DNA from 2 places in the Delftia sp. PX-1 genome. Region 1 is predicted to be linked to the other one. Evidence: riboswitches for the same ligand, from Rfam matches in the RefSeq annotation. Region 1 holds a riboswitch; the other holds the start of a gene.
What was found. A riboswitch is a leader RNA that binds a small molecule or an ion and turns the genes downstream of it on or off. The one in region 1 is predicted to bind glycine.
Positions count from the first base shown of each region.

Region 2: linked by a shared signal. The riboswitch ahead of ACN20X_RS02430 (D-amino acid dehydrogenase) and the one ahead of gcvT (glycine cleavage system aminomethyltransferase GcvT) in region 1 are both predicted to bind glycine.

Region 1 is NZ_CP184763.1:4,314,021-4,328,967, forward strand. Features, by position in the region: gene ACN20X_RS19800 (sensor histidine kinase) at 1-842, shown strand, start outside; gene ACN20X_RS19805 (DMT family transporter) at 894-1,385, opposite strand; gene ACN20X_RS19810 (LysR family transcriptional regulator) at 1,484-2,413, shown strand; gene ACN20X_RS19815 (fatty acid--CoA ligase) at 2,429-4,033, opposite strand; glycine riboswitch at 4,203-4,314, shown strand; glycine riboswitch at 4,330-4,448, shown strand; gene gcvT (glycine cleavage system aminomethyltransferase GcvT) at 4,474-5,640, shown strand; gene gcvH (glycine cleavage system protein GcvH) at 5,774-6,148, shown strand; gene gcvP (aminomethyl-transferring glycine dehydrogenase) at 6,220-9,111, shown strand; gene ACN20X_RS19835 (PAS domain-containing hybrid sensor histidine kinase/response regulator) at 9,267-11,495, shown strand; gene ACN20X_RS19840 (RluA family pseudouridine synthase) at 11,492-12,193, shown strand; gene ACN20X_RS19845 (branched-chain amino acid ABC transporter substrate-binding protein) at 12,534-13,655, shown strand; gene livH (high-affinity branched-chain amino acid ABC transporter permease LivH) at 13,756-14,682, shown strand; gene ACN20X_RS19855 (high-affinity branched-chain amino acid ABC transporter permease LivM) at 14,682-14,947, shown strand, end outside.
Region 2 is NZ_CP184763.1:502,451-517,397, reverse strand. Features, by position in the region: gene ACN20X_RS02435 (invasin domain 3-containing protein) at 1-3,067, opposite strand, end outside; glycine riboswitch at 3,456-3,566, shown strand; gene ACN20X_RS02430 (D-amino acid dehydrogenase) at 3,660-4,991, shown strand; gene ACN20X_RS02425 (FIST signal transduction protein) at 5,024-6,259, opposite strand; gene ACN20X_RS02420 (PhaM family polyhydroxyalkanoate granule multifunctional regulatory protein) at 6,341-7,285, opposite strand; gene ACN20X_RS02415 (copper chaperone PCu(A)C) at 7,428-7,955, opposite strand; gene ACN20X_RS02410 (hypothetical protein) at 8,052-8,411, opposite strand; gene ACN20X_RS02405 (glutathione S-transferase family protein) at 8,528-9,190, shown strand; gene recD (exodeoxyribonuclease V subunit alpha) at 9,207-11,357, opposite strand; gene recB (exodeoxyribonuclease V subunit beta) at 11,354-14,947, opposite strand, start outside.

The DNA.
Region 1 (14,947 bases):
AGCGCGAGCTGGAGTCCAAGGTGCTGCAGCGCACCGCACAGCTGCAAACGGCCCAGCAGGCCCTGCAGACGGCCTTGCACAGCGAGCGGGAGATGCGGCTGGAACAGCGCCAGTTCTTCAACATGATCAACCACGAGTTCCGCACCCCGCTCACCATCGTGGACGGCGCCGCGACCGAGCTGCAGACGTTCCCGACGACGGACGCGGACTCCCTCATCGAGCAGGCGTCGCAGATACGCAGGGCTTCGCGCCGGCTGATGACCCTGGTGGACACCTGCCTGATCAACGACCGGCTGGACGCGGGCGCGTTCCGGCTGCAACTGGAGCAGACGCCATTGGATGAACTCCTGGAGGAGTCTGCAGAGCTCGTCGGCTGGTCCCGGCGGCATCGCCTGAAACTGGATCTGGAACACGGCCCGCAGCAATGGCAATGCGACCCTGTCCTGGTGCGCATCGCCATCTCCAACCTTGTCGGCAACGCCATCAAATATGCCAAGGCGGGCGACATCACCCTGGCCGCCCGCTGCGATGCGTCCGGTGACCTGCTGATTTCCGTCAGCGACCAGGGACCGGGCCTTGCGCCCGAAGCGGCAGGACAGGTTTTCGAGCCCTATGAACGCGCAAGCGCCACCCGACACGTCAACGGGCATGGCCTGGGCCTGTCCGTGGTCAGGCGCATCGCCAGGCTGCACGCAGGCGACGCGTTCTTCCAGCCGGCTGCCGGAGGCGGGGCCTGCTTTGTCATCCGGCTGGGCCGGTTCCTGCCCGGCACGGCAGATGCCCGCCAGGAATGTCCGCCAGCGGCAAGGCCGGCCGCCGTGCCGCCGGGCATGCCCGCCTGACGCGGGCAAGGCCGGGGCCTTTGCCCCTGAAGCAGGGCGTGCTCGCTGCGCTCATGGCGCCGCCGCTGCACGGGCCGTCCCGCCCTGCACCACCAGCAGCACGCCACCCAGGATCAAGGCCACGCCTGCCAGGCGCGTCGCACTGACCGGCCGTGCGCCCAGGCCCATCAGGCCGAAGTGGTCCACCAGCACCGAGACCACGATCTGCCCCGCCACCACACAGACCAGGAAGCCGCCTGCGCCCAGCTTGGGTGTCACGGCCGCCGCGCTGGCCACATAGATGGCCCCCAGCACACCGCCTATCCATAGCCACCATGGCCCTGCTGCCGCCTGGGCCATGGCCGGAGCGGGCGCGCGCAGCACCCACAGTGCAGGCACCACGACCATGACGCTCACGGCCAGCGAGACCAGCGCGCCCCACAGCGGGTGGCCCAGCAGGCGGCCCACCAGGGCATTGCTGGCAGCCTGGAATGGCAGGATAGCCCCCGCCAGCAGCGCCAGGGCCACGGGAGCAAGGGCGGTGAATGTGCTTTTACCTGTCATGCGGCAAGACCTTTTTTCTTCTGTCAATCGATGCCTGCATGCTCTCGCATCCAGCACGTTGATGGAAATCATTTGTGTGCACGGTCTATATTCATGGCATGGATGAACTGCGCCGGATCGACCTCAACCTGCTGCTGGCCCTGCATGCCCTGCTGGCTGAAAAACATGTGACGCGCGCGGCCCTGCGGCTGCACAAGAGCCAGCCGGCCATGAGCCATTCGCTGGCGCAGCTGCGCGAGCACCTGGGCGACCCGTTGCTGGTGCGGCGCGGCGGCCGCATGGCGCTGACGGCACGCGCGCAAGGCCTGGTGCAACCGCTGGCGGATGCGCTGGGCAGCCTCAACGGCTTGCTGGCACAGGCGGAGTTCGACCCGGCCCACGCACGCGGACGGCTGCGGCTGGCGCTGTCGGACTACGCATCGCGCATCGTGCTGCCGCCGCTGATGCGGCATCTGCGCCAGCACGCACCCGGGCTGGACCTGGCCATCAGCCAGTCCACGCGCGAGGTGATGCTGGCCCAGCTGGCCGATGGCGAACTGGACCTGGCCCTGGGGCCCTTCCCCGACGCACCCGACCTGCCCGAGGGCATCGAGGTGCAGGATCTGTTCCAGGAACAGTTCGTGAGCGTGGCCGACCAAGCCGTGCTGCCGGCACGCGGCGGGCTGTCACTGCAAGACTGGCTGCAGCGCCCGCACGTCATGCTGGCCATGCGGCCCGACGCCAGCGAGGAGATCGAACGGGCGCTGGCCGCCCAAGGCCTGAGCCGCCGCGTGGTGCTGGCCCTGCCCCACTGGAGCGCGGCGCTGGAGGTGCTGGCAGGCACCGACCTCGTGCTGACCGTGGGCAGCCGCGCCATTGGCGACCTGCGCCGCCACAAAACGCTGCGCCGCTTCACTCCTCCGCTGGAGCTGCCCGAGTTCGCCTACCAGCAGGCCTGGCATGTGCGCAAACAGGGGGATGCCATGCATCGGTGGCTGCGCAACTCGATGGCGCAGTGCTGTACTGCGCAGGGGCAAACACAGAAGTAAGTGCAGGCCGCAGCCTCAGGCTGCCACCACCACCCTCAGCAACTGCTTCTGTATCTTCCCGCTGGCCGTCTTGGGCAGGGCCTCGCGGAAGTGGTAGCGGCGCGGGCGCTTGTAGGCAGCCAGGCGGTCGCCATGGACCAGGAAGGCGTCCAGCGCCTCGGCCGTGGGTGTGGCGCCCGGCTTGGCAACCACGTGGGCGGCGACGATCTGGCCCCAGCGCTCGTCGGCCTCGCCGATGACGGCGACCTCGAGCACGTCGGCATGCTCGACCAGGGCGTCTTCCACTTCGCGGGGATAGACGTTCTCGGCGCCCGAATTGATCATGTAGTCGATGCGGTCGCGGATCCAGAGATAGCCGTCGTCGTCGATGTGGCCCAGGTCGCCCGTGTGGTACCAGCCGTGCGCCAGGGCGCGGGTGTTGGCGTCGGGGCGGTTGAGGTAGCCGGCCATCATGCAGGGGCCGCGCACGAGGATTTCGCCCACCTCGCCGGGCAGGCAGGCCTCGGCCGGGTCGGTGGGGGCGTTGTCTTCGCGCAAGCGGGCCACGATGAGGTCATGGCCCATGGAGGGCAGCCCGGCCGAGCCCGCGTGCGAGAGTTGCTCGCGCGGCAGCAGGACGGACATGCAGGGGCCCATTTCCGTGGTGCCGTAGACCTGGACCAGGTCGCTGCCGACCTTGCGCGTCCATTCGCGGATCAGGTGCGGCGCCATGGAGGCGCCGCCGTACTCCACCAGCCTCAGCGCGGGCGCCTGCTCAGGCGAGGCGATGGGTTCGGCCAGCAGCATGGTGATCATGGTGGGCGCCGCGAAGAAGAAGCTCACGCGCTCTTCGCGGATCAGGCGCCAGGCCTCGGCCACGTCGAAGCGGCGCAGCAGCACCTGGGTGGCGCCGGCCTGCAGGCGCGGCAGAAAGCTGGTGTGCAGCTCGGCCGTGTGGTTGAGCGGCGCCATGGCCAGGCCCACGTCGTCGCGCGTGAACTGCATGGTCTGGTGCATGAGGGCGTTGTGCGCCAGCTTGCTGCGGTGCGTATGCAGCACGCCCTTGGGCCGGCCCGTGGTGCCGCTGGTGTACATGAGGATGCAGGGGTCGCTCTCGCGCACATGGGCCTGGGGCGGCGCGCTGCTGCGGCCCCTGGCCAGGGCGGACAGGCGCTGCGTGGCCCAGACCGGCAGCGGGTCGGCCGGGGCATCGTCGGCAAAGATCCAGTGCTCGATGCCTGCGCCAGTGCCGCCGCCTTCGGCCTTGAGCAGGGCCTGGGCGCGTGCGGCCACCTCGCCGCCCTCGTGCTCGAAGACCAGGGCGCGCGCTGCGCCGTCCTTGAGGATGAAGGCCAGCTCCTGCGCCGCCAGCCGGTAGTTGATGGGGTTGAAGATGGCGCCCAGGCGCGCGGCCGCCAGCATGGTGAAGACAAAGGCCGGCGTGTTGTAGAGAAAGGCTGCGACCACGTCGCCATGGCCTATGCCCAGCTCGGCCAGGCCGTGGGCGTGGCGGTTGACTTCGGCATCGAGCTGGGCGTAGGTCCAGGCGCGGCGCTCGCCGCCCTCCCACGCGACCAGGGCTTCCTTGTTCGGCAGGTAACGTGCCGGCCAGGCCAATGTGTCTCCCAGCGTCTGCTGCATGTGCGCTTCTTCCTTCTCGCTCACGAGATTTCATATATCGATGCACCTCAATGTAGGAGATTTTTTAGACAGTTATGCAATTTGCAAATGCATCCATGCAGGCAAGCGCATGGAGTTGCAGTCGGCCCGCGGAAATCCCGAAGCCGCGCGGACGCTGGCCGCAGCTAGAATGCGCCGGTCAGGAGAGAGTGCCCGCCCGGCCGCAATGGTCACAGGCAGCGGCACCGCCGAAGGCGCAGGGTTCGCCCCGAACGCTCAGGCAAAAGGACTGGCACCGCCTGCCGCCACGGCCGCAGGCGTTCCTAGCTGGAGAGAGATGCAGGGCACGGCGGTGTGCCCCATCCACCGAAGGAGCAAGCCCCACGCATGGAAGGTGCGGGTGAATCTCTCAGGTAAAGCGGACAGCAGGGCAGCACATCCCGGAGGACCGGGATGGCGTTATGCCTTGTTCCTTGCCTGAAAGAGAGCCCTCCTTGTCCGCTGCCTCCACCACCGATCTGCTCAGGACCCCGCTGTTCGACCTGCACCAGGAACTGGGCGCGCGCATGGTGCCGTTTGCCGGCTACTCCATGCCCGTGCAATACCCGCAGGGGCTGATGGCCGAGCATCTGCACACCCGCGAGGCGGCAGGCCTGTTCGATGTCTCGCACATGGGCCAGATCAGCGTGCGCGGTGCCGACGCCGGGGCCGCGCTGGAGTCGCTGATGCCCATGGACGTGCTGGGACTGGGCGAACACCGCCAGCGCTACGGCCTGCTGCTCAATGAGGCGGGCGGCATTCTGGACGACCTGATGTTCGTGCGCCGCGAGGACGACCTGTTCCTGATCGTCAACGGCGCCTGCAAGCATGAAGACCTGGCGCACATCCAGGCCCGCATCGGCCAGCGCTGCGAAATCGAGCCCCAATTCGACCGGGGCCTGCTGGCGCTGCAGGGCCCGCAGGCCGCAGCCGCCATGGAGCGCCTGCTGCCCGACACGGCCGGCCTGGTGTTCATGACGGGCGGCCACTTCGACTGGGAGGGGGCCGAGCTGTACATCACGCGCAGCGGCTATACCGGCGAGGACGGCTTCGAGATCTCCTTGCCCGCCAGCCACGCCGAGGCCTTTGCCCGTGCCCTGCTGGCCCAGCCCGAAGTCAGGCCCGTGGGCCTGGGCGCGCGCAATTCGCTGCGCCTGGAAGCCGGCCTGTGCCTGTACGGCAACGATCTGGACACGACCACCACCCCGGCCGAGGCCGCCCTGAACTGGGCCGTGCAGAAGGTCCGCCGCGCAGGTGGCGAGCGCGAAGGCGGCTTTCCCGGCGCGGCCACCGTGCTGGCCCAGCTGCAGTCGCCCGAGCTGCTCACGCGCAAGCGCGTGGGCCTGGTGGCCCTGGAGCGCGTGCCCGTGCGCGAAGGCACGGAGCTGCTGGATGCCGGCGGCCGCAAGGTCGGCCAGGTCACCAGCGGCCTGCTGTCGCCCACGCTGAACCAGCCCGTGGCCCTGGCGTACGTGGAGCCGGTCAGCGCCGCCGTCGGCACCACCCTGCAGGCCATGGTGCGCGGCAAGGCCGTGCCCATGCAGGTGCAGGCCACGCCCTTCGTGGCGCCCCGCTATCACCGCGGTTGAGGACAGCCTGCGCGCTTGGCGTGGATCGAGTTCGGCGGATTCGTTTTTCCTGCCATCGCATGCCGCTACAGTGCGCACTGACCTTTCTCAAACCGCCTTTCACAGGTTTTTTCAGTTTCTATCGGAGCAAGCCATGAGCATCCAGTATTCCAAGGACCACGAGTGGATCAACGCCGCCAACCCTGACGCGGCCATCGTCGGCATCACCCTCCACGCGCAGGATGCGCTGGGCGACGTGGTGTTCGTCGACCTGCCCGCCGTGGGCACCAGCTTCAACCAGGGCGATGTGGCCGGCGTGGTCGAGTCCGTCAAGGCCGCCGCCGATGTCTACATGCCCGTCAGCGGCGAGATCGTCGAAGTCAACGAGGCCCTGCGCGACGACCCCTCCCTGGCCAACAGCGACCCGCTGGGCGAAGGCTGGTTCTTCAAGGTCAAGCTCAGCGACGCAGGCCAGCTGGCCGCGCTGCTCGACGAAGCCGCCTACACGGCCTTTGCCCAGAGCAACTGACGCCACTTTCCGGCCAGGACGGGCGCCAGGGCCCGCCCTGGCGCTTTTCAGCTTTTGAGACAGGTCCCTCCATGCTGATGTCCTCCACCCAGCCCCTTGCCGCCCTCGAGAACGCCACCGAATTCGTGGCCCGCCATATCGGCATCGCGCCCGAAGACGAGGCCCACATGCTCAGCGCCATCGGCGCGGCATCGCGCGATGCGCTGATCGACGCCATCGTCCCGCCCTCCATCCGGCGCCACCAGCCCATGGCGCTGCCGCCAGCGTCCACCGAGGCCCAGGCGCTGGCCGAACTCAAGGCGCTGGCAGGCCGCAACCAGCTGCTCAAAAGCTTCATCGGCCAGGGCTACTACGGCACGCACACGCCCGGCGTCATCCTGCGCAACATTCTGGAGAACCCCGCCTGGTACACGGCCTACACGCCCTACCAGGCCGAGATCTCGCAAGGCCGCATGGAGGCCCTGGTCAACTTCCAGACCATGGTCTGCGACCTGACGGCCATGCCGATTGCCAACGCCTCCATGCTGGACGAGGCCACGGCGGCCGCCGAGGCCATGACGCTGGCCAAGCGCTCCGTCAAAAGCAAGAGCAACCGTTTCGTGGTGGCCGGCGATGCCCACCCCCAGACCATCGAGGTGATACAGACGCGCGCCGCGCCGCTGGGCATCGAGGTGCTGCTGGCCAACTCGCTGGAGGAATGGAACCAGCTGATGGAGGGCGACTACTTCGCCGTGCTGGCCCAGTACCCTGCCACCAGCGGCCGCATCGACGATCTGCGCGCCGACGTGGACAAGGCCCATGGCAAGCAGGCCGCCTTCATCGTGGCCACCGACCTGCTGGCGCTGACCCTGATCACGCCGCCCGGCGAATGGGGTGCCGACATCGTGGTGGGCACCACCCAGCGCTTTGGCATGCCCATGGGCGCCGGCGGCCCGCACGCCGCCTTCATGGCCTGCCGCGACGAGTTCAAGCGCTCCCTGCCCGGCCGCCTGGTCGGTGTGAGCGTGGACGTGCACGGCAAGCCCGCCTACCGCCTGGCACTGCAGACGCGCGAGCAGCACATCCGCCGCGAAAAGGCCACCTCCAACATTTGCACGGCCCAGGTGCTGCCCGCCGTGGTGGCCAGCATGTACGCCGTCTACCACGGCCCCGAGGGCCTGGAGCGCATCGCCCGCCGCGTGGCCTCGTACACGGCCATCCTGGCGCGCGGCCTGGCCGAGCTGGGCGCGCCGCTGCGCGAGGCGCCCAGCTTCGACACGCTGAGCCTGCACACAGGCGCGGCCACCCAGGCCATCGTGGAGCGTGCCGTGTCCCTGGGCGCCAACCTGCGCGTGTATTTCAAGGAATACCTGTGCATCTCGCTGGACGAGACCACCACGCGCGCCGATGTCGAGCTGCTGTGGAAGATCTTCGCCCGGGACGGCCAGGCCCTGCCCAGCTTCACCGCCTTCGAAAAGGGCGTGGAGCCGCTGATTCCCGACGGACTGCGCCGCAGCAGCGCCTTCCTCACGCACCCGGTGTTCAACACCCACCGCTCCGAGACCGCCATGCTGCGCTACATCCGCCAGTTGTCGGACAAGGACCTGGCGCTGGACCGCAGCATGATCCCGCTGGGCTCCTGCACCATGAAGCTCAACGCCACCAGCGAGATGATTCCCATCACCTGGCCCGAGTTCGCCCAGGTGCACCCCTTTGCCCCGGCCGACCAGCAGCAGGGCTATGCGGAACTGGACAAGCAGTTGCGCGACTGGCTGTGCCAGGCCACGGGCTACGCCGGCATCAGCCTGCAGCCCAATGCCGGCAGCCAGGGCGAGTACGCGGGCCTGCTGGCCATCAAGGGCTGGCATGCGAGCCGGGGCCAGTCGCACCGCAACGTCTGCCTGATTCCCAGCAGCGCCCACGGCACCAACCCCGCCAGCGCGCAGATGGTGGGCATGCAGGTGGTGGTCACCGCCTGCGATGCCAACGGCAACGTCGACATGGCGGACCTGGCGGCCAAGTGCGAGCAGCACAGTGCCAACCTGGCCTGCATCATGATCACCTACCCCAGCACGCACGGCGTGTTCGAGACCCAGGTCAAGGAGCTGTGCAAGCTGGTGCATGACCACGGCGGCCGCGTCTACGTGGACGGCGCCAACATGAACGCCCTGGTGGGCCTGGCCGCGCCGGGCAGCTTCGGCGGCGATGTCAGCCACCTGAACCTGCACAAGACCTTCTGCATCCCGCACGGCGGCGGCGGCCCGGGCGTGGGCCCCGTCTGCGTGGTCGAGGACCTCGTCCCCTTCCTGCCCGGCCATGCCACGGCAGGCCTTGCGGGCGGCACGGGTGCCATCAGCGCCGCGCCGCTGGGCAATGCGGCCGTGCTGCCCATCAGCTGGATGTACATCCGCATGATGGGTGCCCAGGGCCTGACCCTGGCCACCGAGACCGCCATCCTCAGCGCCAACTACATCAGCGCGCGCCTGCGCGACCACTACCCCACGCTGTACGCGGGCGAGCACGGCCATGTGGCGCACGAGTGCATCCTGGACCTGCGCCCGTTCAAGGAAAGCACGGGCGTCATGGCCGAGGACGTGGCCAAGCGCCTGATCGACTACGGCTTCCATGCGCCCACGCTGTCCTTCCCCGTGCCAAACACGCTGATGGTGGAGCCCACCGAAAGCGAAAGCCTGTACGAGCTGGACCGCTTCGTGGACGCCATGATCGCCATCCGCGAGGAAATCCGCGCCATCGAGCAGGGCCGCCTGCCCCAGGACGACAACCCGCTCAAGAACGCGCCGCACACGGCCGAGACCCTGCTGGCTTCGGAATGGACCCACCCGTACAGCCGCGAGGCCGCCGCCTACCCCGTGGCTGCCCTGCGCCAGTCCAAGTACTGGTGCCCCGTGGGCCGGGTGGACAACGTCTACGGCGACCGCAACCTCTACTGCAGCTGCATCCCGGTCGACGCTTACCTGAGCTGAAGCACCTGCCACCCAAAGGGGCGCTTGTGGCGCCCCGCCCGGCGCGCGTACACTGCGGCCCTGCCCGCGCCGGGCCCCGGTCCATCTGCCGGACGCCAGGCGCGGGCGACCAGGATTTGTGCGGCAGATGCCGCTTTCCCCAGCGCCAGCACGCGATGAGCAGCCAAGACCCTTCCGACCAGCCTCGCGACGACGAGCACCTGCCCCTGCATGCCTTGCTGGCGCCCGGCGCCGACCTGCCCCCCGTCGAACGTTTCCCCTCCTTCCAGCCCGAAGACGATCCGCTGCAGGCCCTGGTCGCCGAGCTGCGCAACTACCAGCGCGAGCTGGAGATCCAGAACCGCGTGCTGGACTACAGCCAGGCCGTGGCCGAAAGCGCCTCCGAGCGCTTCGAAGCCCTGTTTGCCAGCATTCCCCTGCCCCTGCTGGTGGTGGACGAGCACGACATGGTGGTGCAGGCCAACGCCATGGCGCACAGCGCCTTCCAGCCCACCGAGCATGACCGGCTGCTGGTCAATTTCGCGCCCTTCGTGCACCCTGACGACGCCGAGCGCGTGCGCGAGACCTTCGTTGCGGCACGCGAGCTGGGCCGCACCGAGGCCCACGAGGTCTGCTTCGACATCACCGAGCAGCACCAGCTGCGCGCCGACCTGCATGTGGCCTGCATCGCCATTCCGCAGCAAAGCGGCCCGCCCATTGCGCAGTACCTGTGCGCCGTGGTCGACCAGGGTCCGCTGCTGGCCGAGCGCCTGGCGCTGCAGCAGCGCAACCACCAGCTATTCCTGAGCGAGCGGCGGCTCGAATCGGTCATCAACTCGGCCCTGGACGCCATCATCTGCCTGGACCACGAGCAGCGCATCACCGTCTTCAATCCCACGGCTGCCGCCCTGTTTCTGTGTCCGCCGCACGACGCGCTGGGCAGTCCGCTGGAGCGTTTCCTGCCCGATGCGGCCCAGGCCCTGTCCTTTGCGCCACTTACCACGCAGGCCGTGCTGGGCGAGATGACGGCACGCACGGCCAGCGGCCGCGAAATCCCGGTTGAGGTCAGCGTCTCCTTCGAGCACCACAGCGGCGGCGAGACCACCACCGTGTTCGCGCGCGACCTCACCAGCCGCAAGAAGGCCGAGGCCCAGCGCAACGAGCTGGAAGACCAGCTGCGCGAATCGCACAAGATGCAGGCCCTGGGCACCATGGCAGGCGGCATTGCCCACGACTTCAACAACATCGTGGGCGCCATCCTGGGCAATGTGGAGCTGGCCAAGGCCGACTGCGGCGGCAATGCCGCAGCCATCGAAAGCCTGCAGGAGATCGAAAAGGCCGGCCGCCGCGCGCGCGACCTGGTGCGCCAGATCCTGACGTTCAGCCGCAATGAACCGCCGCAGCGCAAGCCCGTGCAGGCGCGCGAGGTCATGGGCGACACGGCGCGGCTGCTGCGCGTGACCCTGCCGCCCGCCGTGGAGCTGCAGGTGCACGTGCCGCCGCAGATGCCGCCCATGCTGGCCGACGCCATGCAGGTGGAGCAGGCCCTGTTCAACCTGTGCACCAATGCCATGCACGCCCTGGGCGAGCGGCGCGGCCTGATCCAGATGGATGCCGACCTGGTGCGCCCGGACCAGCGCCTGTGCGAGCGCCTGGGCCTGCCGCCCGTGAGCTATGTGGCGCTGTCGGTGCAGGACAACGGCCCCGGCATGGACGCACGCACGCTGCAGCGCATCTTCGAGCCCTTCTTCACCACCAAGCCCGTAGGCCAGGGAACGGGCCTGGGCCTGCCCGTGGTGCACGGTGTCATGCGCAACCACGGCGGCGCCGTGGACGTGTACAGCATCCCCGGCCAGGGCAGCCGCTTCACGCTGTACTTTCCTCCGGCCGACCCCCTGACGCCGGCCGACTCTGCACCGGCCGAGCCCCTCGCCGCCCAGGCGCTGCCCAGCGCACCCGAGCCCCTGGCGGCCGCGGAAACCCCGACCGGCCCGCAGTTCGCCCTGCTGCCCGACCCGCAGGCCGCGCAGCAGCATGTGATGTACGTGGACGATGACCAGGCCCTGGTCTTTCTGGTGCAGCGCCTGCTGCGCCGGCGCGGCTACCAGGTCAGCGGCTTCACCGATCCGCACGAGGCCATCGAGGCGCTGCGCGCCGCGCCGCAGGACTGCGACCTGCTGGTCACCGACTACAACATGCCCGGCTACAGCGGCATCGACCTGGTGCACGAGGCCCTGTCCATCCAGCCGCAGCTGCCCATCGCGCTGGCCTCGGGCTACATCACCACCGAGATCGAGCAGGCCGCATTGGCTGCAGGCGCCAGGGCCCTGGTCCACAAGCCCAACGACGTGGAAGAGCTGTGCGCCACGGTGCACAGGCTGCTGAATGAGCGGGGAACGGCTTGACCCCTGAGCAACGCGATGGCGGCACCAGTGCAGGTGGCGGCGCAGGCGTCATCTGCCTGCACGAGGATGCCGAACTGCTGGTGCTGGACAAGCCCAGCGGCCTGCTGTGCGTGCCCGGGCGCGGCCCAGACAAGCAGGACTGCCTGAGCGCCCGCGCCCTGCAGCGCTGGCCCGATGCGCTGGTCGTGCACCGGCTGGACCAGGCCACCTCGGGCCTGGTGATCATGGCGCGCAGCCTGGCCAGCCAGCGCCTGCTGAGCGAGGCCTTTGCGCAGCGCCGCGTGCACAAGCGCTATGTGGCTGTGGTGGCAGGCAGCCCCGCCGCGCGGCAAGCCGGCGCATGGCAGAGCATCGACCTGCCGATTGCCGCCGACTGGGAGCGGCGCCCGCTGCGCATCATCGATGCCGTGCAGGGCAAGCCCAGCCAGACCCTGTGGCGCGCCCTGCCAGGCGCGCAAGCTACCGAAGTCCGGGATGCAATCACCACGCGGGTGCAGCTGCAGCCCGTGACGGGGCGCACCCACCAGCTGCGCGTGCACATGGCAGCGCTGGGCCATCCCATCCTGGGCGATGCGCTCTATGCCGATGCCGCCGTGCAGGCGCTGTCGCCGCGCCTGCTGCTGCATGCGCAGCTGCTGGAGCTGGCGCATCCCCTGTCTGGCGAGACGCTGCGTTTCGAATCCGCCGCGCCGTTCTGATCCATCGCAGGAACACGCAAATCATCGCCACCGCGTACGTTGCTGCAATGCAACATTCAGCGTACGTGTTTCCCCTTCTTGCAGTTGGTCATCTTGACTTCATGAAGCACCGTCAGGGTGCATCGTCGGCATCAGCCGTTTTCTTCGGCCAAAACAGCCCCCGCCCGACGGCGCAGGCCGCGATGGGAGCCTTAGCGAAAAGCCTGTTGCCGCGCCAGCCCCGGGATACCCTGTTGCCATTGGTAACCAGGCGATTAACCTGTGCTTCTTTGCGCGGCTAGCCCCTACAGGAGCCACCGCGTTTTTCAGAACGCTTTACCCAAAGTTGAAGGAAGTACTCATGAGCATTCCGTTCCGCATGCACACCGTCGTCGCCGCCCTGGGTTTGGCTGGCGCCGCCCTGTTCTCCACAGCGCATGCGCAAATCAAGATCGCCATGGTGGTTCCCACCACCGGCCCGCTGACGCAGTACGGCGACATGGTCAAGGAAGGCGTGAACACCGCCGTGGAAATGGCCAATGCGGCCGGCGGCGTCAACGGCAAGAAGATCGAGCTGGTGTCCGTCGATGACGCCTGCGAACCCAAGCAAGGTCCCGTGGCCGCCAACCGCGTGGTCAACGCCAAGATCGGCTACGTGATCGGCCCCGTCTGCTCGGGCGCATCGATTGCCGCAGCCCCGATCTACAACAACGAAGGCGTGGTCGTGGTGACCCCCTCGGCGACGTCCCCCGCCCTGACCGACGGCAAGAACTACCACTTCATCTTCCGCACCATCGGCCGCGATGACCAGCAGGGCCCGGCCGCCGCCAAGTTCATCCTGGAAAAGGCCAAGCCCAAGAAGGTTGCCGTGCTGCACGACAAGCAGTCGTATGGCCAGGGCATTGCATCCTCCGTGCGCGACGACCTGAAGAAGGCCGGCGTGGAAGTGGCCCTGTTCGAAGGCATCAACGCCGGCGACAGCGACTACTCCGCCGTCATCACCAAGCTCAAGAGCGCCGGCGTGGACTTCATCTACTACGGCGGCTACCACCCCGAAATGGGCCTGCTGCTGCGCCAGGCTTCCGAGCAGGGCCTGAAGGTCCGCATGATGGGCCCCGAAGGCGTGGGCAACCCCGAAGTCAACGCCATCGCCGGCAACGCCGTCGAAGGCATGCTGGTGACCCTGCCCGCAGACTTCTCGGCCAACCCCAAGAACGCCGCCGTGGTCAAGGCCTTCAAGGACAAGAAGCGCAATCCTTCGGGCGCCTTCCAGCTGACCGCATTTGCCGCCACGCAAGTGCTGCTGGACAGCATCAAGGCCGTGGGCGACAGCCCCGCCAAGGTGGCTGACCACCTGCACAAGTCCAACTTCGAGACCGTTCTGGGCTCGGTGGGCTGGAACAAGCAGGGCGACCTGAAGTCCTTCGACTTCCAGGTGTTCGAATGGCACAAGGACGGCAGCAAGTCGGTCGCTGCCAAGTAATCCCCCTCCGTCTGACTGACCGGGGCACGCATTCGGCGTGTCCCGGTCGTCTGCATCCTGGCCTTTTAGGCCTTTTCCTGTTTTGGGGCGGCATTACACCATGTCAGAACTCTTACCTCAGCTGATACAGCAGCTGTTCAACGGACTGTCCCTGGGCGCCATCTATGCCCTGATCGCCATCGGCTACACGATGGTCTACGGCATCATCGGGATGATCAACTTCGCCCACGGCGACATCTACATGATCGGGGCCTACATCGGCCTGGTCACGCTGTCGGCCATAGGCACGCAAAGCGGCCTGCCGGTGTGGGCCATCATCGGCCTGATGCTGGTGGTCTCGGTCTTCGTCACCGGCGTCTATGGCCTGGTGGTGGAGCAGGTGGCCTACAAGCCGCTGCGCCGCAGTCCCCGCCTGGTGGCCCTGATCTCGGCCATCGGCATGTCCATCTTCCTGCAGAACTGGGTGGCCCTGGGCCAGGGTGCGCGCGACATGGCCGTGCCCTCGCTGCTGCCGGGCGCGCTGCGCTTCGGTGCCGAAGGCGGCTTCGAGATCTATGTGCCTTACTCGCGCATCCTGATCATCGTGGTGGCCATCGTGCTCATGGTGCTGCTGACGCTGTACATCCGCCACTCGCGCATGGGCCGCGCCTCGCGCGCCTGCGCCCAGGACATGCACATGGCCAGCCTGCTGGGCATCGACACCAACCGCGTGATCTCGTTCACCTTCGTGCTGGGCGCCATGCTGGCGGCCGTGGGCGGGGTGCTGATCGCGCTGGCCGTGGGCAAGCTCAACCCGTTCATCGGCTTTCTGGCCGGCATCAAGGCCTTCACGGCCGCGGTGCTGGGCGGCATCGGCTCCATCCCCGGCGCCATGCTTGGCGGCGTGCTGCTGGGCGTGGCCGAAACCTTTGCGGCAGCCTACATCTCGTCCGAGTACAAGGACATCGTGGCCTTCGGCCTGCTGGTGCTGATCCTGCTGTTCCGCCCCACGGGCCTGCTGGGCAAACCTGAAGTGGAGAAGGTCTGATGAAAACCAAACCCACTTTGAACCTGCGCGACGCCCTGATCGCCACGGTGATGACGGCCGTGGTCGTCACGCCCATCTTCGGCCTGCACCTGGAACGCGCCGGCACCCGCACCATCATCAACCCCGACTGGACGGTGGTGGCCTGGGCCTGCGCCCTGGTCTTCCTGGTGCAGCTGCTGCGCCCGCTGATCGCGGCGAAGATGCCCAAGGTCTCGCTGCCCTCGCTGCCGCAGGCGCGCCCCAGCCACCGCAACGGCCTGATGCT
Region 2 (14,947 bases), 2.6 Mb from region 1:
ATGTGACGGTGCCCGTATAGATGCCGGCGGTACACGAGGCCGCGCCCACATTGGGCGTTCCCTGCGTTCCGCCGTTCAGGGTGAACGCCACTGTGTTCGTGCACGTGTTGATCGGATTGCTGCTGGCATCGACCAGTTGCACGCGCAGCACGCTGGTGGAGCTGCCGTTGGCCACGATCGATGCCGGAGTGGCGCCTATCGTCGATGCACTCGTGCTCGGCGTTGCGGCCGCATAGGAGACTGTTGCGGTGGCAACAGCCGCAGCCCCGTTGATGGTGAACCCGAAGGTGCCGCTGCCGACCAGCACCGGCGATGTCACCGTCCCCGTGTACATGCCGGCACTGCAGCCCGTGACGCTGACGGCAGGAACGCCTTGCGTCCCCGCATTGAGGGTGAAGGCCACCGTATCGGTACAGGTGGTGACAAGGTTGCCTAACGCATCCTTCAACTGCACGGCCAAGGTGCTGGTGGAGACGCCATTGGCCGCAATCGATGGCGGACTCGCGGCGATTTCAGAACCGGTCGTGCTGGCCGGCAGCCCGGTGAAGCTGTAAGCAACCGGCGAAGGCTGATAAGTCACTGCGCCAGATACCGGGCTTCCACCCAATGGAAGATTGGAGAACGTGGCACCAGCGACTGACGACGACAAGGTCACGGGTGTGGTGAATGTTCCGGCGACACTGCTGCTGGCATTGATGGGAGACGCGCACTTTCCGCTGGAGTCGGTCATGCAGCTGACTGCGGCGGAGCTGCCATTGAACGTGACACCTGCAGGCGGCGCTGCGAAGGTAACGGTGTCACTGCCCCCCGTCCAGGCATTGCCTTGGCCGTCAACAATGTAGACCTCCAGCAAGTCGCTGCTGCCGACAGGTTGATTGTTGGTCGTCGCCAGAACGCCGGATTTCAGGGCACAGGGAAAACCGGTGACGCTTGCAGCCGTTGAAAGCTGCGAGGTCTGGGCTCCACCGGAATTGCTGTCCGTCACTGTGACCCGCACCTGGCCGCTGAGATACGAAGGAACGGTCAGCGTTCCCGAGGCTCCGGCCATGGTCCCTGAGCCCAGATAGACCTGTGCGTCGTTGGCGCCCGCGCCGGTCGGCGACCAAAAGGCTTCCACCGTATACGGTGCCGGCTCGCTCGCATTGGCATTTGCCGTGATATTGAATGTCCAGGTGCAGGCGGCGGTGTCACTGGCGCCAACGCCAAGGGTCGGGGTCCATCCGGTTTGTCCATTGGCCGTCGTCAGCAAACTGATACCTGAGTTTGCAGCCACAGGCACGGAAAACAGCGTGTTCTGAGAAATCTTGAAGAAATCACGCGCAGTGACACGAATGGCACTTCTCGACTGGCTTGTCATCTTGTTGTTGCCAATCAACCCTGGTGCCGTACCCGTACCACCAATATTCACCCCGTCCCCGCCGCCAGTGAAGTTGTTATCGGTCACCGTCACTACCTGCGTCGTGCCTGAGGCTGCCATATTCAACGTTGGTGCCGACACATGCATTGGCGATGAAGTGGTATAGGCGGCAATAGGCAGCGAGAAGGTATTACCCGTCACGGCAAGACCAGTTCCATTGTCCAGGTTGATCGTTCCATCAACCGACACCACGGCCCTGGGCGCATTTCCACCAGTCGGGCTCAGTGCGATATTCGAATCTTTGATCGTCAATCCGTTGACGGTCATGTTCGACATGACCTGGAAGAACTGCTCGAGCTGCATTCCCCCGATAGGGTTGGGCAGATTCGTTACCGTGAAATTATCGACAACAATGTTGGAAACCGTGCCTCCTGTACCGTTGCTTGCGGCAACGGAAATGGCCGAGCCCTTGTTATTGCCGTAATTTCCATTCCATATCGCGGAATTGATCGTGCTATTGGTAAAGAATACGTTTTGTGCGCCTTGATGAATCTCCGCGTACAGCTCGCAGTTGAACGGCGTCCCCTCTCCCGCAGGGGTTGGAGCCACATTCACCAGGCCGACGCGATCAATGGTGATATTGTTCGCCGTGGAGCCAACGACGAATACCGCTTCGCCACAGGTCATATTGGGCGAATTGGTGAGCGTGATGTTCTTCCCACCAAGATAAAAAGTTTCCCAGGGGGAGTCCGCCCAGTTCTGGACTTGTATGACTCCCCCGAAATCGATGGTCAACGATCCCGTGCCGGCTGGCACGGTGCCTTTGAGCCAGTACCAGGCACCACCGGCACCAGTGGTGGTGCCCGTATCGCCGCCGCTGATCATCTGGCTTTGACCACAGGCATTGGTGGCCCCCGTCACGGCGCCGGACTGGGCTCCGCTGATGAATGTATTGGCACAGCGCACGTAAACCGTCTGATTGTCGACATACGGATGGAGGTTTCCCGCCGCATCCTTGGATGTCCCGCTCTGTATGGTCCGTACCGACGTGGTCAGTGTCGGCGCAAAGACGATGGAAACATCGGCACTCGGATCCAGCGTTTGCAGCGTGTAGTTGGCTGCCTGAATGGCAGCTCGCAGCGTACATGCGCCAGCAAAGGTGCCCCCCAGCGTGCTGACGCAGGTGGTTGGTGTCGTTGCATTGGCATTGGGAGCGTCGCTGTTGTCGGTGACCGTGAAGACGATGGTCGCCGCCAGTGCCGTGGATGAGATACCCGCGCATGAAAGCAGCAGCAAAGAGAAAAGGCACTTCGCTGCACGCCACTTGCGAAAAAACGCCGAACCAGGCAGGCGATTGAGAGCATGCATGATATTCCCCGTTTTCTCAAGGAGATATGACAGGAAAATGATTTTCCCAATGGCAATGGCCATCAGTTGTACCCAGCGCATTTGCATCGCCGTACCTCGAATAGTTCTATTTGAATCACGAGCCCACAACTCACCTTGCAGCCGGTGAGTTTGGAAGCAAAATTTTTCGCGCAGATCCTGCGCGTCAATCAAAAAAAGGCGGATTTCCATCAACGCTTGCGCGCTGCTCCACTGCCCATTGAGCGGACACACCTTCAGTCGGGTTTGCGACGCAAAACATTCCTCCCTCGACAAACCATATTCACCGTGCTTGTATTTTTTCAGTGATGGACCAGTTTCCATGGACCCGCACCTGTGCAACGGTAAGTCGCCTATCAGACATATATACAACCCATGGTTAACCCATGCAGGTCCAATCGACCAGAACAAGCACTGACAAACCACTGCACATATCGATAGGCTAAATCATGTTTTTTTCTATTTCAATAGTTTTTTTACATGAAACCGAAGACTCGTACCAGCGCTACGAGGGAGGCGCTTGAGCGATCTAGGGAATACCCTGAATCAGCCACACCACATACAGGTAACTGGTGGTATCCCCAATACGACTGGAGCTGGCTGCGCAAGCCCCATAGAATCGCCCCTGCAGGAGAGCAGGCGGGCGCCACGGTGCCGAGCCTCACCGAAGGCGCAAACTCCCATACACGCTCAGGTTCCGTACTGCAAACACAACATGCCGTCTGGAGAGCCGCCGCACGCAATGTGCGGCGCACCGAAGGAGCAAGCCCCGTTCCCATGGACGGCGGTGAATCTCTCAGGTACCAAGGACAGGGGGAGCGGCAGCTGCGTCACGACGGACGCCGGCTGCCTGCTATCCAGACCATAGCGGCCAGCTTTCGCGTGACCCGGCACATGCCTTTGAAAGGGCATCGTCATGCGCGTCATCGTTCTCGGAGCCGGTCTGATCGGCACCACGTCGGCCTACTATCTGCAATCCCTCGGTCATGGAGTGACCGTCATCGACCGCCAGGCCGCGCCCGGCGCCGAAACCAGCTTCGCCAACGGCGGGCAGATCTCGGTCAGCCATGCCGAGCCCTGGGCCAACCCCGGCGCACCGCTGAAGCTGCTGGGCTGGCTGGGCCGGCAGGATGCCCCCCTGCTGTTCCGCCTGCGCGCCGACATGCGCCAGTGGCTCTGGGGCCTGTCCTTCCTGCGCAACTGCACGCCCGCGCGCACGCGCCACAACATCCGGCAGATCGTTCGCCTGGGCACCTACAGCCGCGAGGCCCTGCAGCAGCTGCGTGCCGACACCGGCATCCAGTACGAGCAGCGCATGCAGGGCATCCTGCACTTCTACACGAACGCCCGCGAGTTCGAGGGCGCGCTCAAGCCCACCGAGCAGATGCAGGCCCTGGGCTGCGACCGCCGCCTGATCGATGCCGACGAAGCCGTGCGCCTGGAGCCGGCCCTGGCCCATGTGCGCGGGCAGATAGCGGGCGCCACCTATACGGCCGAGGATGAATCAGGCGACGCCAACCTCTTCACACGCGAGCTGGCGCGCATCGCCGCCGCCACGGGCGTGCAGTTCCGCCAGAGCCACCACGTGACGGCGCTGCGCACCACGGGTGCGGGCGCCAGCCGCCATATCGACCATGTGGAGGTGACCAATGCCGATGGCCGCTATGAACGCATCCAGGGCGACGCCTATGTGCTGGCCATGGGCTCGTTCAGCCCGCTGCTGGCCCAGCCGCTGGGGTTGCGCCTGCCCATCTACCCGGCCAAGGGCTACTCCGTGACCCTGCCGGTGCTGGACCCCGCCAAGGCCTACCAGGTCAGCCTCACGGACGACGAGTTCAAGCTGGTGTTCTCGCGCTACACGGGCGCGCAAGGCGACCGCCTGCGCATTGCGGGCACGGCCGAGTTCAACGGCTACGACCGCAACCTGGACCCCGTGCGTTGCGAGGCCATCGTGCGGCGCGTGCAGCAGCTGTTCCCCGGCGCCGGCGATACCGGGCGCGCCCAGTTCTGGAGCGGCCTGCGCCCCGCCACGCCCAGCAATGTGCCGCTGATCGGACGCTCGCCCATCGCCAACCTGTTCCTGAACACCGGCCACGGCACGCTGGGCTGGACCCATGCCTGCGGCTCCGGCATGGCGCTGGCCGACCTGGTCAGCGGCAGGCAGCCAGCCGTGGATTTCGATTTTCTGGGAGCCGTAGCCATGGACCCGGATCGCAGCGCAGGCACGGTGCGCCCGCGCGCGGTCTGAGGTGCGGACGGCGTGTACGGCGTGTACGACGCCTAGGCAGTGAACACCGTCAACACCCCGGCGAAGCGGTGCAGGCGGGCGTCCATGATCTCGGCTTCGGCGACGAAGCCGATCAATGGCACATCGCCCAGTGCGTGGCGCAGGGTGCGCAGTTCGGCATCGGGGCCGCCGAACAGGCCGCCGCCGCGGCCCCGGCAACTGATGTAGATGGCGCCACGGATGCGGGGCTGTGCCTCGCCTTCGGGCGCCGCCTCCTCGGGCTCCGCCGCATCGCGCAGCGCAGCGCCCAGTTGCAGCAGTTCCTGGCGCGCGACCTGGGCCTGGCGGCGGCAGAAGATCACCGAATGCCCGGCCTCCACGGCCGATGACAGGGCGACGCCCTGGCGCAGCGGGTCCAGGCCAACCAGGGTCAGCACCTGGGCCTCTTCGGTCAGCACGCCGTGGGCCAGGCCCCGGCCCGGCGGCGCAATGGCCGCCAGCGTGGTGCGGACCGTGGTCAGCGCGGGCTGCCAGTCGCTGCCTTCCAGCTCCACGCCCAGCAGTTGCAGCAGGCGCTGCAGGGCCGGATCGCCATCGAGCCCGGTGACCAGGGCCCCGCGCGCCTCGGTGATCTCCAGCCCCTCGCCCAGCGGCACGCAGCCCTGGGCCATGCCCGTGATGCAGGGCACGCCGGCACCGAAGGCCACGCCTGAAAAGCCGCCACGAAAAATGCCGCGCGCGTCCGCATGCTGCGCATGCAGATCCTCGGTGCGGCAGGCGATCTGCACGCCCTCCACGCCATCTTCCCCGTCATCGCCCACGCCGCCGAACAGCAGGCCGGACTCGGTGCGCTCGGACAGCTCGTACAGCAGCTCGGCCAGCTCGGGCTGGCCGCCTGCGGCATGGACCAGGGCCGAATGGGCGGTGAAGCCGGCCTCGCCGCCAGGCGCATGCAGGGGCGCCAGGCCCGAATACAGGCGGTAGTGGGCGGCCGGTACATCCAGCAGCATCACCGCGAGCGCGGTTCCTGAAAGGTACTCATGCGACATGGCCAGAACGCCGCCGGCCGAGCAGCCGGCCCAGTCCGCCACATGGGGCAGGGCCCTGGCCAGATGCTGCAACAGCGGCCGTGCGTGGGCGGCATGCGCATGGGACAGGTACACCAGTCCCAGACGGGGCCGCTGCGCGTGGCCGGGCCCGGCCATCTGCAAGCGCAGCTGCTGCAGCACCGCGTCGGCCGCGGCGCGCCAGTCGGAATGGCTGGCATGGCCTACAGGAAACAACGACATACCAACCTTCTTTCTAGCCCCGCCAGCACCCGGCTTGCGGGTGGCTGGGGCCTTGCGCATCCATGGGTCCGGCCCGATCGGTCAACGCGCCGGCCGGCTCTTGGCTGCCGGCTTGCTGGCGGCCGGCGCCTTGGCTCCAGCCTTTGCAGCGGTTTTCCTGGCAGCCGCTTTGGCGGGAGCCTTGGCAGCGGTCCTGGGGGCTTCGGCCTGCACCGCAGCCTTGGCCGCCGGCTTTGCGGACGGCGCCTTGGCAGGGGAGACCGCCGCCGCCTTGCCCGCCTGCGCAGCAAAGGCGCTGGCCTGTGCCGCCATGCGGTCCATGGTGGCCTTGGCCAGGTCCCCGGCCATGCCGGTGGCGCGCTGGGCGGCCGCCACGGCCTCCGGGGCCATGGGCTCGGCCATGGCCTTGGCGGCGATCTGCTGGAATTGCTGGGTCAACGCGCCCCACCACTGCATGGCCTGGCCCATGGCGGCGGCCTGGGCGGACTCGTCCTTGGGCGCCGCAGTCTCCGCGGCTGCGGGTCTGTCGGCGGCCTTGGCCGCCTCGGGGGCTGCAGGCGGCGCGGCAGCGGCCTGTGCGGGCTCGGGCTGCGGCTTTTCCTTCTTGCTCGCCCGGCTGGCGGCCGAGGACATGGGCCAGTCCGAAAGGTCGCCCTGCCCCGCGCTGGCGGCGCCCTTGGCCGCGGCGGTGGCCGCGGCGGTTGCGGCTGCAGGGAACTGGAAGGCCTGCGCCAGCTCGCCCATGCTGACGTTCATGCCCTGCAAGGTGGACAGCGTCATGCGCTGCACTTCCAGGGCCTGGATGGTGGCGGCCAGCGCCTTGCCGTTCTGGTCGAGCCAGAACTGCACGGCCTTGAGTTCGGTGATGCGCTTGTCCACCTCTTCGATGCTCACCGTGGGCGCCACCCATTCGGGCAGGCGCCCCAGGGGCCGGGCGGTGGCCGATCCTGCACTCTGGGCCAGGCCCTGCAGGAAGTCGAAACCGGGGATGAACTTGCCGAAACCGAAGGAGGACGCATCACTCATGGCAGCACTCGCTAGGACTGGGTTGGAAGAACATGCCGGTGAAGCACACCGGCCATGCGCTCAGCTTAACCCAGGCACACGCCAAGTCCATCGCAAGTCATGCACGGCCCGCTGCGCACAAACCCGGTGGATGACAAAAAGCTCAGTGGGAGTGGCCGGCATGTCCGCCGTGTCCGCCATGCGCGCCGCCCTGCGCAGCCGATGCCGCACCTGCGCCGGGCGCCATGGCGCGCACGGGGACCTGCAGGCTCAGGCGCGAGGTCTCGCCCTTGGCGTCCTTGAACACCAGGGTGATGGGTACCTGACTGTCCTTGAGCAGCGGGCTCTTGAGCTGCTGCAGCATGACGTGGTAGCCGCCGGGCTTCAGGTCCACGGCCACGCCCTTGGGCAGGTCCAGGCCGTCGATGGCGCGCATGCGCATCACATCGCCTTCCATCTTCATTTCATGCACCTCGGCCACGCCGGCGGCGGGCGACTCCACGCCCACCAGGCGCAGCGGCTCCTCGGCCGTCAGGCGCATGAAGGCGCCCGTGGCCTGCTGGCCCGGCACGCTGGCACGCGCCCAGGCGGCGTCGGCCTTGACATGGGCCGCATCGGCATGGGCATGGGCCAGGCCCATGGACAGGGAGGCGGCGATCAGGAAAGGGGTGGTCCATTGACGCAGTGTCATCACGGTTTCTCCAGAAATTTCAATGCATTGCGGCACGGTCTTCGTGCCTTGCAAAAAGGGTTGGCCAAGCGAAGGAAGCGGGAGTGAATCCGGGAGTCACCGGGGCGGTGCGCGGGCCTGGGGCAGGGCCGGCATGGCCACGCTGTGGACGGAGGCCGGGTGCGCCCGTGGCTGCGCATCTGCCACCAGCGGTGCCGGGGCCGCACTGCACCGGGCGGGCGGCGGCGCCAGCGGGGGCAGGCACAGCGGGCAGTCGATGCCGTGGCTGCCGGCAAGGGCATCGTCCTGACCGGCTGGCGAGGGCACCCAGACCGATTCGCCAGCGGCCGAGCACAGGCGCTCCCAGCCCGAGGCGCGCGCCAGCGGCGCAAACGCCGATGCCAGCGCCACGCACAGCCACAGGCCCAGCGCCCAGCGGGCGCAGGCAGCCAAGGTGGAGGGCAGGCGAAGCGGCATGGCGTCATTCTAGGGGTCTGCCCCAGGACGTCATGTCCGTGACCCCGCCAGGCCCTGCCCGCCCCTACCATCGCAGGCGCATCCCCCAGCCCTCACCAACACCCTAGGAGACACCCATGCTCACCCTGTGCGGATTCGCGGCCAGCAACTACTACAACAAGGTCAAGCTGGCCCTGCTGGAAAAGCAGCTGCCCTTCAACGAGGAACTGGCCTGGCTGGGAGAGACCGACATGGCGCTTTCTCCGCTGGGCAAGGTGCCCTACCTGCGCATCGACGACGGCCGGGGTCTGTGCGAGTCGGCCGCCATGGTCGAGTACGTGGAGACGCTGTCGCCCTCGCCGGCCCTGCTGCCGGCCGACGCCTTCGAGGCCGCCAAGGTGCGCGAGCTGTGCGTGTACCTGGACCTGCACCTGGAGCTGGTGGCGCGCATCCTCTACCCGCAGGCCTTCTTCGGCGGCCAGGTCAGCGACTCCACCCGGGAGCGCACGCTGGCCCAGCTCGACAAGAACGTGGCGGCCTTCGCCAAACTCGCGCGTTTCTCACCCTTTGTGGCGGGCGACAGCTTCACGCTGGCCGACTGCTGCGCCATCGTCCACCTGCCCCTGGTCAGCGCGGCCAGCAAGATCGTTGGCGGCCGCGACGTTCTGGCCGACCTGCCCGTGCGCGAGTACCTGGCACGCATGGCCGAGCGGCCCACGGTGCAGCAGGTCAATGCCGACCGCAAGACCAATACGGCGCTGATGATGGCCCGCTACGCCAGCGACAAGACCCCGGCCTGAGGCGCGGGGCCTTCACTCACTCCTGCAGCCAGCGCAGCAGCCCGCTGGCGCGCTGCGTGGGGCTGCCAACGGCCGAGGCCAGCAGGCCCGGCACCTCGGAGAACAGCGAGAAGGCCTGGCGGGCGCGCGTGATGCCGGTGTAGACCAGCTCGCGCCCCAGCACGCTGCCGCCGCGCGAGGGCAGCACCAGGGCGGTGTGCTCGAACTCCGAGCCCTGGCTTTTGTGCACCGTCATGGCGAAGGCGGTCTCCACATGGGCCATGCGGCTGACGCCGACCGAGCGCAATTCGTCGCCCTGCAGGAAGTAGACGCGCAGCAGCTGCCCTGGCTGCCCCTGGTGCGCTCCCGGCAGCGCAATGCCGATGTCGCCGTTGAACACGCCCAGCTGCGCGTCGTTGCGCGTGACCATGACGGGACGGCCCGCATACCATTCGCCGCCTCGGTGGATCACGCCCTGCGCATCCAGGGCCTGCTCCACCGCGCGGTTGAGGCCGGACACGCCCCAGTCCCCCTCGCGCACGGCGCACAGCAGCCGGAAGCGCTCGAAGGCCTGCAGCACAGCGACCACCCAGGCGCGGTGCGCTGCCTCGTCGGCGCCGGCCGCATCCGGCCGGCCCTGCAGCGCCTGGGCATAGAGGGCATAGCTGGCAAGACCGCCACGCCCGTGCACGGCCAGTTCGGTCACGGCGTGCACGCCGCCGCCATGGCGTTCCCACAGCTCGGAACCTGCGCCGGCTTGCGTGCCGGCATCGAGCAGGGCCTGGGCCTTCACCGCCTCACCGGCATTCACGGCGTGTGCCAGCTGGCCGATGGGGCCCCCGAAGCGCCGGCTTTCGCGCAGCATGACGGTGTGCTGCGCAAGAGCCGGAGGCCGGTCGCCTGCCGGCGCCGCGAACTGCGGCGGCAGCCGCTGGCCGGCCACGCGCAGTGCGTAGTCCAGCGTGTCGGGCAGGTAGCGCCCGGCCTGGGCATCGCGGCACAGGTCGCCCAGCACGGCGCCCGCCTCCACCGAAGCCAGTTGGTCCTTGTCGCCCAGCAGCACCAGGCGGGCGCCGGCCGGCAGTGCCTCCAGCAGCGCCGCCATCATCTCCAGGTGGACCATGGAGGCCTCATCGACGATGAGCACGTCCACGTCCAGCTGCCGCCCCGCATGGAACCCCCAGTGCCGCGTATCGGGCCGCGCGCCCAGCATGGAGTGCAGGGTGCGCGCCGCGCCCATGCGCTGCACCAGGCCCGCCAGGTCGATCTCGCCGCCCATGCTGCCCTGCAATTGCAGCAAGGCCCCGTCGATCGATTGTTTCAGGCGCGCAGCCGCCTTGCCCGTGGGGGCGGCCAGGGCCACGCGCAACTGGCCGGCATCGGGCGCCGTGGCAAACAGCAGGGCCAGCAGCCGCGCGGCGGTATAGGTCTTGCCGGTGCCAGGGCCGCCCGTGATCACCGACAGCCGGCCGCGCAGCGCCAGCGCGCAGGCCAGCTTCTGCCAGTCCACGGCGCCACCGTCCGCCACAGGCGGGAACAGGCGGTCCAGCCAGTGGCGGGCCTGGGCTTCGTCCAGCGGCTGTCCGGCCACGGCCTGCGCCGCCGTGCGCTGGATGACGTGCGCGGCCACGGCGCGTTCGTAGTCCCAGTAGCGGCGCAGATACAGCAGCGGCGCGGGGCCGTCTGCGCCGGCCAGCACCAGGGGCTGGCCGAGGTCCTCGCTGCCATCCTGTCCATCTACCTGCTCCCCGTGCACCACGCGCACCACGGGGCTGGCGCTCAGCGCCGCCACCCAGCCGGACAGGCGCGCAGGCAGCATCTGCCACAGGGCCTGCTGCGCGGGCAACGCATCGGCCGGCCAGGCCAGCACGTCGTTGGGGTGGCCGGCCAGCGGCGCCAGGGGCAGGCAGCTGTGGCCGCGCCCCTCCATCTGCGCCAGCAGCGCGGCGGCCACCAGCAAGGCGGGCCCGGCCTGCGCATCCTGCCCGGCGACGAAGGAGGCCAGCGCCGCATCCAGCCGGCGCAGCAGGCCCGCGTCGGCCCAGCGGCGCAGCAGGGCCAGCACTTCATTGGTGTCTGGCGGCACGGCGCCCGGCGGTTTGCCGCCCAGCGAGTCGCCGCCCGGCCGTTCATCGAACAGGTCCAGCGTGGCCGTATCGATGGTGCGCGAACGGGGGCGCGGGCTCATGGCAGTTCCTCCGCGTTGGCGCGGCCGGGACCGAGCAGTTCATCGAGCGCATCAAGCAAGGGCAGCTCGGGCGCCATGGCATGCATGCCACCGGCCGGGCCATCGATGCCGCGCAGAAAGTAGTACAGCGCACCGCCCAGTTGGCGCTGCGGCTCGTAGGCCGTGCCCAGCCGGCTGCGCAGCAGCCGGTGCAGGGCCAGCAGGTAGAGCGCGGCCTGCACGTCGTAGCGGTGGTGGAGCATGGCGCGGGCCAAGGCCTCCTGGTCGTAGGCGGTGCCGTCCGGGCCCAGGTGGTTGCTCTTGTAGTCAAGCACCCAGTAGCGGCCCTCGTGGCAGAACACCAGGTCGGCAAAGCCCATGAGCATGCCGTGCAGCGAGCGCTGGGGCAGCGCGGGCCGCTCCTGCCCCGGCAGGATGAAGCGCCGGCACAGCTGGTCGATGCGCTCGGCCGGCAGCTGGCGCGCGGGCAGCCAGAACTCCATCTCGGACAGTTGCGGCCCCAGCGTGGCCAGCGTGACATCCAGCGGCGCCAGCGGCTGGTGGACCACGGCCGTGAGCCAGGCCAGCAGGTCGCGCGCCTGCTCGCCCCGGCCCGCGCGCTCGCAGCGGCGCACCAGGCGATCAGCGAGCGCACCCTGGCCGTCCACGGGCAGGGCAAAGTCTTCGCCGCCCAGCCATTCAAGCTGGTCGTGCACGAAGTTGCCGACCACGGGGCCGCGCAAAAAGCGGTGCCAGACAGCAGGCCCGCCGGCCGGTCCATTCTGCAGGGGCTGCAGGCCCGCCAGGCCGGCGATGTCCGCCAGTTCCGGCGATGGCGGAGGCTCCAGCGCCTGCTCATCCTCGGCCGGGCGTTGCACGGCCACGGGCAGCACGGGCAGGCTGGGCGCGGCCATGGCACGCACCAGGGCAGAGAAGCTGCCGATGCCCCAGCGCGTGTCGAAGCGTGCCTCGTAGGGCCGGGCATCGTGCAGCGGCGTGGCAGCGTCCGGCGGCTGCCAGCGCGTGCGCTGCAGCGGCTCGGCGTCCAGATCGCGCCAGGCCATGTGCGGGTCTTCTCCGCACAGCTGTCGCAGGCCGTCAAGCCAGCCCTGGGCCGAGCGCGGCTCGGTGCCGCCCAGCAGGTAGCCGGCGGCGCCCTGCTCGTTCACGCAGGCCTTGCCGTTGCCGCGCCTGAGCGGGGCCAGGCCCAGCCACAGCGCATGGCGCGGGCGGGTGAGCGCCACGTAGAACAGGCGCAGGTCCTCGCGCAGCCGCTCGCGGTCGGCCTGGGCCAGGTCTTCGTCGCTGAAGTCCAGCAGCAGCCTGCGGGCCGGGGCGGCATCGTCTTCCCCCCCCTCCTGCGCGGACAGGGTCAGGAACGGCGTTCTGGCCCGCTCCATGGGGCGGAAGCTGCCTGCGAACGGCAGGCAGACCAGCGGGTACTCCAGGCCCTTGCTCTTGTGCACGGTGACGATCTTGACCAGGTCGGCATCGCTTTCCAGGCGCACCACCTGCTCTTCGCTGCCGCTGCCCGGCGCCTCGATCTGGGTGGCCAGCCATCGGATCAGGGCCTGCTCGCCCTCCAGCTGGGCGCTGGCGGTCTGCAGCAGCTCGGCCAGGTGCAGGTAGTTGGTCAGGCGCCGCTCGCCACCCAGGGCCGGGTCCTGCAGCCAGCGCGCGGGCAGGTCCAGGCGGTACAGGGTCTGGCGCAGCATGGCCAGCACGCCCAGGCGCAGCCAGATGCTGTGCAGTTCGCGCAGCTGCTCGCTGCGCGCGTCAAAGGCTTCCTCGTCGGCGGCCAGCCAGGCCAGCTCGTCCAGCGACAGGCCGATGAGCCGCGTGGCCAGGCCCGCGCGCACGGCCTGGGCGTCCAGCGGCGCGGCAACGGCGCGCAGCCAGTACAGCAGGTCATGGGCCTCGTCGCTGGCGAACACCGAATCCTGGTCCGACAGGTAGACCGAGGCCACGGCGCGCGCCTGCAGTTCGCGGCGCACGGTGGCCGCCTCTCGGCCCGTGCGCACCAGCACGGCGATGTCGGCAGGCCGCAGGCGCACAAGGCGGCCATCGGGCTGCACAAAGCCGGCCTGCGGGTCGGCCAGCCACTGCACGATCTGCTCGGCGCAATGGGCCGCAAAGCGCCGCCGCACCTCGTCGGCCGACAAAGGTAGGGGGATGCCGGTGTCCTCGTCACGGCCCGCGCTCCAGGCCACGGTGAGGGCGGGCATGGCGCCGTCGCGCGTGTGCAGTTGCTCGCTGCGCCCCTGGGCGGCCACGGGCTCGAACGGCAGCGGGTTGTGGCTGCCGCGCCGGAACATGAAGGCGCCCTCGCCCGGGCGCTGCTCGGCCTGCGCGAACCAATGGTTGACGGCGCCCACCAGCGCCTCGGTGGAGCGGTAGTTGGTGCCCAGCACGTAGTGGCGCCCCTCGGTGGCGCGGCGCGCCTGCAGGTAGCTGTGGATGTCGGCGCCGCGAAAGCCGTAGATGGACTGCTTGGGGTCGCCGATCAGCAGCAGGGCGCTGTGCGGGTCGTTGGCCGCCGTGCGGTAGATCTGGTCGAACAGGCGGTACTGCAGCGGCGAGGTGTCCTGGAATTCATCGATCAGCGCCACCGGGTACTGGGCCAGGATGCGCTCACGCAGCACGGCGCCGTTGTCGCCGGCCAGGGCCGTGTCCAGGCGCTGCAGCATGTCGGCAAAGCCGAAGCTGCCGGCCTGGCGCTTGAGGTGAGCCAGCCGCTGCGCCACGCGCGCGGCCGCATGCAGGCGCACGGCCACGCTGACGGGCGGCAATTGCTCCAGCTGCACCAGCAGCGCCTGCAGCTCGGCCAGCTCCAGCGGCATGAGCACATCGCCGGCCGCCCCCTTGAAGGCCTCGGCCAGGCCTTCGGGGCTGAGGCGGTGGCGCGCGGCCTCGGTCAGCGCCAGCGGACCGTCCAGCGGGGCGCGCGACCAGTCGGCCAGCGCGGCCAGCCAGCCGGTGTAGCGCGCGGGCTGCAGCTTGCGCTTGTCCCACAGTGCGCCATGGCCGTCGAGCTGTCCATCCAGCCACAGCTGCAGGCGCTGTGCCTTGTCGTCCCAGCCGGCCGCCAGGGCCAGCAGGCGGCTGCGGCGCTGCTCCATGGCGCGCTGCAGGCAGTCGGCCAGGCTGCCCTCGCCCGCGCCGGGCACGGGGGTCTCGCGCAGCAGGGCACGCATGTCTTCGACCAGGGCATCGACGTGGGGCCAGATCTTCAGGGCCTCGTCCAGCAGTTCGTCGGACAGCGGGTAGCACTGCTGGCGCCAGTAGTCCTGCGCGGCCTCGGTCTGTCGCTGGCTTTCGTCAGGCTCCAGCGTTTCGTCGAAGAGGTTGCCGCTGTCGAAGGCATGCTCGCGCAGCATGCGCTGGCACCAGGCGTCGATGGTGTGGATGGCCGCGTCGTCCATGCATTCAGCCGCCATGGCCAGGCGCCAGGCCGCGCGTTCACGGGCCGCGCCTTCAGGGTAGGCCTCGCGCAGCGCGTGCAGGAAGCCGTCGTGGGGCGCGGGCTCGGCCTCGCCGCGAAAGCACTGCACGGCCTCGATCAGGCGCTTGCGTATGCGGTCGGACAGCTCGCGCGTGGCCGCGCGCGTGAA